Regions from separate parts of the Lysinibacillus sp. NPDC097868 genome, predicted to be linked through region 2. Evidence: riboswitches for the same ligand, from Rfam matches in the RefSeq annotation. Region 2 holds a riboswitch; the other holds the start of a gene.
The links. A riboswitch is a leader RNA that binds a small molecule or an ion and turns the genes downstream of it on or off. The one in region 2 is predicted to bind cyclic di-AMP.
Positions count from the first base shown of each region.

Region 1: it holds a riboswitch for cyclic di-AMP, as region 2 does, so the genes downstream of both, ACIQXJ_RS18825 (APC family permease) here and ACIQXJ_RS12265 (MFS transporter) in region 2, are expected to answer to the same signal.

Region 1 covers NZ_JBIWBS010000003.1:399,829-403,041, reverse strand. The annotation lists gene ACIQXJ_RS18830 (Nramp family divalent metal transporter) at 1-1,099, opposite strand, end outside; cyclic di-AMP (ydaO/yuaA leader) riboswitch at 1,402-1,548, shown strand; gene ACIQXJ_RS18825 (APC family permease) at 1,729-3,213, shown strand, end outside.
Region 2 covers NZ_JBIWBS010000001.1:2,465,989-2,469,201, forward strand. The annotation lists gene ACIQXJ_RS12255 (alpha/beta hydrolase) at 1-599, shown strand, start outside; gene ACIQXJ_RS12260 (S-ribosylhomocysteine lyase) at 666-1,136, opposite strand; cyclic di-AMP (ydaO/yuaA leader) riboswitch at 1,431-1,577, shown strand; gene ACIQXJ_RS12265 (MFS transporter) at 1,813-3,081, shown strand; gene ACIQXJ_RS12270 (M20 metallopeptidase family protein) at 3,095-3,213, shown strand, end outside.

The DNA of each region.
Region 1 (3,213 bases), on a different contig from region 2:
ACAAGATTACTTGACTTAACACAAGTGCATAGGTTGCATTGACACCTGCTGCAATAATAGCCAAAGGTGGAATCATTGTAATCGCTCTACGTAAATATAAAGGGATTTTTCGCTGGATGAAGCCTTGCATAACAACGTCGCCTGCTAATGTACCAACAGAAGAGCTTGCAAGCCCTGCAATGAGTAATCCAAGTCCGAAAGACACAGCTGCCATAGGTCCAAGAGCTTCTCGTAATCCGGTATAGGCGATATCTAAATCCTCGACTACTAAGCCTTGCGTATGGAACACTGCAGCTGCAATGATTAGCATACTCATGTTAATCGCACCAGCAATAATCATTGCTATCACGATATCGATAAACTCAAAGCGGAAAATACGTCGTTTTTCGTTGTCATTACGACCAACCACACGATTTTGTGTTAAGGAAGAATGTAGATAGATTGCGTGTGGCATAACAGTAGCTCCTAATATACCCGTTGCAAGTAAGAGTGAATCGACACCGTCAAATTGTGGTGTCAGCATTCCTAATGTCACTTCGCCCCAATTTGGTTGGGCTAAAAATGTCTGGAACGCAAATGCTAGCACAACAATGAGCACCATACCCGAAATGCCCGCTTCAAAAGCTCTAAATCCTCTGCGCTGTAGCTCTAAAATTGCAAATGAGCCAATTGCAGTAATAAGTGCGGCGGGTAGCATCGGAATATCAAATAATAAATATAGACCGAGGGCAGCACCGATAAATTCAGCGAGGTCGGTTGCAATGATTACAAGTTCAGCCTGTATCCATAAAAATATAGAAGTTTTTTTAGAAAAATTTTCTCTTGCTACTTCTGGCAAGTTTTTTCCGGTAGCAATACCAAGTTTGGCTGATAAAGATTGAATCAGTACAGCCATTAAATTTGAAAAGGCAATTACCCAAAGTAGTAAATACCCATACTGCGAGCCAGCAGTAATATTTGTGGCAAAGTTGCCGGGATCTATATAGGCAACAGCTGCAATAAATGCCGGACCTAGAAAGGGTAAAATGCGTCGCCAGCCTTTTATGTCTCCATCTAAAACTGCTTGGGCTGCCGGTTTTGTAATTTGTTTATAGGCCATCTTGTTCCCTCGTTTCAAAAAGTATCGTAAATGAAATAAAGTTTCCTATGGGAAAATAATAATACTACTATTCTATAGCTAGAACTAAAAAATGTGAAGAAGTTTGCTCATAATTTTTTTAGTAAATTTTGAAAATCGCCCGTAAAACAGTAAAAATCGCCGATAAATCACGCCGAATCGCCGATAGACAGCTGATAAAAGCTTGTCTCTAAGAATAAGAAAAAATTTATGAAAAACCGGGCAATATCTTCTTTACTTTTTTTATTTACAGGCGTAATATGACATCATTATAAAAGTTTCAAATTTCTAAATCGCTGAAGCAATTAAACGCGGGGGACCCAATTTTGATGGATTGTTTAAACAATTCTTGGGGTGAATCTCTTTTTAAAGAGTAGGGCTACTCAGGTCCGAATCCGACAGCTAACCTCGTAAGCGTTAAGAGCAGAAAAGTTGGAGCTTGTCAGACGTTAGAGCGTCTACAAGTCGTATTTAGTGATGACTTGTAGACGTTTTTTTTGATGGCATTCGATACGAAAAAGCCCCAGTAGATATAAAGAGACCGATTATGCGAAAGGTGTAATCGATTTAGAAATGCGAAACACACTCTATGAATCTAGAAGGTGTTAAGGATGAAATCCTCATTCAAACGTTATGTTATCGGTAAACCATTGAAATCCGATGCATTAGGGGAACAAAAGCTTAGTAAAACAAAGGCACTGGCCATATTATCTTCTGACGCATTGTCATCAGTTGCATACGGTCCAGAGCAAATTTTAATTGTGCTCATGACTGTCAGTACGGTTGCCTTTTGGTATTCGTTACCGATTGCGGCAGGGGTAGTGGTGCTCCTTGTGGCACTAACTTTATCGTATCGACAAGTTATATTCGCATATCCACATGGTGGTGGGGCATATGTAGTGTCCCGCGAAAATTTAGGTGTGAATGCAGGTCTTGTAGCGGGTGGGTCATTACTCGTTGATTATATTTTAACTGTAGCAGTAAGTGTATCAGCAGGGACAGATGCTATTACTTCAGCATTCCCAAGTTTGCATGCTTACAACGTTCCGATTGCTGTTTTTTTTGTTATTTGTTTAACGATATTAAATTTACGAGGGGTTACTGAATCAGCGTCTATTTTAGCGTACCCTGTTTATTTATTCGTCTTTGTGATGTTAATGCTCATTGGCATGGGAGTCTATAACGTAGCAACAGGGCAAGTGCCGGCTGATTTACATCCCAAAATTGGAACGCCTGTTGCGGGCATTAGTTTGTTTTTATTATTAAAGGCATTTGCCTCAGGAAGCTCGGCATTAACTGGTGTAGAGGCAATTTCTAATGCAATTCCAAATTTCAAAAGTCCTGCACCGGTTAATGCAGCAAAAACGCTATTAGCGATGGGTAGTATTTTAGCAGTACTATTTATTGGTATTGTAAGCCTAGCTTATTTCTACGGAGTCGCTCCAAATGCACAAGCAACGGTTGTTTCGCAAATTGCCGAAGCGAGTGTGGGACGCAATGTATTTTATTATATTGTGCAAGGAACAACAGCAATGATTTTAGTGCTTGCTGCGAATACAGGCTATTCAGCTTTTCCTTTATTAGCAGTCAATTTATCGAAAGACGGCTTTATTCCAAGAATATTTCAAATCCGTGGTGATCGACTTGGCTATTCAAATGGGATAATGATGCTCGGGCTAGCAGCTATTGTGCTTATTATTTTGTTTGATGGCACAACTGAGCATTTAATTCCACTCTATGCGGTAGGTGTATTTATTCCATTTACATTAGCGCAGTCTGGTATGATGCGTAAATGGTGGCGTGAAAAGCCTAATGGCTGGGTTATGAAATTTGTTATCAATACAATAGGGGCAATCATTTCTTTTGTAGTGGCGATGATGTTTTTTGTCACAAAATTACCTCAAGTATGGCCGGTATTTATCTTTTTACCGCTTATTATTTGGATGTTTCATCGCATTAAGCATCATTACAATGCAGTCGGGGAACAACTACGACTTAATGGAGAAGCTTTACCGAAAGTAGAGGGAAATGTCTTTGTCGTACCAGTAGCGGGTATTACGAAAGTGGTGGAAAATTCACTGCATTATGCGCAATCT
Region 2 (3,213 bases):
GGGAGTCAGGCGGCAAAACAACAAGTTATGGTTATTATGAAAAAAATGACTTAGATGCTGTTGTAAACACCGTGAAAGCGATGATTGGTGAAAATGCCATCCTTGGGATCCATGGTGAATCAATGGGTGCAGCAACAATGCTGTTGTATGCGGGAACGGTTGAAGATGGTGCTGATTTTTATATTGCAGATTGTGCCTTTTCAGATTTTTCAATGCTGCTTAAACAAATTGCGAAGACAGAATTTAAATATGGCTCTATCATTCCGATTCGTTTCGCTGATTTCTTTATACGACTGCGCGATGGTTATTCATTTAAAAGTGTAACGCCTTCTGAAGCTGTCACACACATCGAAAAGCCGGTTCTCTTTATCCACAGTATTCCTGATACATTTATTCCAGCTTCCATGTCGCTCGATTTATATAATAAAAAGACTGGACCGAAAAAGTTAAAGCTTTTTGACAAAGGTGCACACGCTCAGTCCTTTAATGAAAATATGGCTGAATATGAAGATCTGATACATGACTTTTTAGAAAGTTTTATTTATCAAAAAATAAATTACGATTCTTCCTCCTCCAATGTCATTCCTTTTCATCGTTAAATGAAAAACCTTGCAAGCAAAATGTCCACCTGATAATGGACATTTTACAATTTGCAAGGTTTTTTATTATTCTGCAAAAACGATATGCCATTCATCACGTTTTGCTAAAAATTCTTTTGCAAGTGCCTGTGCACCTTCAAGACTATGACTAGCGGCCCAGCCACATTGCACTTCATTACACGCTGGTACAGCTGTTGCATTCGTGACATCTGTAAATGTTTTTTCTAAAATCGTTAGTAATTCATCATAATCATTATGATTAATCAACGATACATAAAAGCCTGTTTGACAACCCATTGGACTGAAATCGACAATATGGTCGGAGTAATTGCGAATAATATCAGCCGATAAATGCTCTAAAGAATGGAGTGCTGGCATTTCCATATGCTCCTTATTAGGCTGTTTTAAGCGAATATCGTATTTATAGACTTCATCGCCACTTTTTCCTACTTTTACACCCGCTAAACGGACATAAGGTGCTTTTACTTTCGTATGGTCTAAATCAAAACTTTCCACATTGGTTTTTTCACGTTCCATTGCTAACAGCTCCTTTTCTGACAATACTAACTATTATAACTGGTTTTCTATGAAATGTGTAAATTTTTAAAATAGAATGATAATTTAAATGTATCCTTACACAAATTTTCAAATTTATAACAATCTAAATCTTTCTCCTTTTGAAAAAAATTTTTCGCACTTTATATTACCGTTATTCTGATACCCTAATTAATAAAGGTTTTATCAAGTAAAAAAATTTTTCTTCTCATTTGTCAAAAAAATTTTCTGTATTTACTAACTTTTCTTGAAATAGTAGTATCATAGCAGTTTCAACTTTCTAGATCGCTGAAACCAATGGATGCGGGGGAACCAAATTTTTTGGATGAACATTCAATCCAAGGGGTGAATCCTTGTTAAGGTAGGGCTACTCAAAGGCCCGAATCCGTCAGCTAACCTCGTAAGCGTTAAATGAGAAGGAAGATGGAGCTTGTACTATTTGAAAATGATGTATTTACGGAGCTTAAGGCTTTAAAAATACTTATGATCAATACAACCTCCAAACCTCCCCATCATTACTTTTTAATGAATTAGAAAGCGTGATGAAACGATCGTGGGTAACACCATTTATTATGTTAGAGATATTTGAAAACGGATTCAACACCACTTATCTCCATCGTATTGCCCTGATTACTAAGTAAAAACGGAGGAAACCAATATGACTACTCAACAAGAAAAAAAAGGCATCTTTTATGGATGGTGGATTGTAGTAGCTTGCGTCATGATTATGACGTTTTTGTATGCACCAATTATTAATTTAGTGTCACTTTATACTGTTCCTGTAACGGAAGATTTGGGAATTGGAAGAACTGAATTTATGACGTACTATACGATTATGGCTTTAGTATCAATGATTTTCTGTCCAATTGCAGGAAAAGTGATGAGGAAAATGGACATTCGTCTTTACTTGACGATATTTACAACGCTAGGCACCATTTCATATATAGGATTTTCATTTGCAACGACTGCGATGCACTTTTATTTATTCGCAGTGCTAATGGGGGCTTCATTAGCAGGAGCTGCTCTTATTCCTGCACCAGTATTAATTACAAATTGGTTTAACGAGAAGCGTGGATTATGTTTAGGGATTGCACTAGCAGGTAGTGGTCTTGGTGGTGTCATCCTTAGCCCTGTCCTAAACTGGCTTATTACAGATTATGGTTGGAGAAGTGCTTACCTCATTACGGGCATTTCAATGTTTGTGTTAATCGTACCTATGGCATTATTCGTTATTCGACTTAAACCTGCAGATAAAGGCCTTGTTCCGCTAGGTGAAATAAAAAATATAACGACTTCTTCACAAACAGTAGAAGGGCTTTCACAAAGGGAGGCATTTAGATCCGTATCATTTTGGGCACTTTGTGCGGCAATTGTTATCGGCGGTATTGTCGTGAATGGTATGATCATTAACCTTGCACCATATTTAAAGGATATCGGGGGCACACCTCAACACGCTGCAATATTACTTTCTTTAGGTTCAGCAATGGTAATCGTCGGAAAGTTATTAGTCGGTCGCTTATACGATAAATTAGGTACCATCACAACGTTAGTGATTATTTGTGGCTCTGCTTTAGTAAGCTTTTTATTTTTGATGAGAGGCGACCTATTAATACCTGGTATCCTGTATACGATATTTACTGGATTTGGTGCAACGGCTGTTACAGTTACACCTGCTTACTTAACTTCATCACTATTTGGTGAAAAAGAATATAGCGCGAAATTTGGGATTGTCTCATTATTTTCATCACTAGGCGCTGCACTAACACCAATTGTTTCTGGAGCGATTTATAATATTAATCATTCATATGGATTACTGTTAAATGTCTTAATTGTACTTTCAATCTTATTATTTGGATTGTTTGTCATTGCCATTAAAACAAAACCTAAATTGAATACAACTTCAGATATGGAATATTCATTAGACTAGAGAGGTGTATCATATGACTAAACATGAAACATTAATAATGGCGGAAAATTTTCAAGAAGAATTAATTGAGCATCGCAGACATCTACACCAACATCCTGAGATTGGATTTGAACTACCAAATACAATCTCATA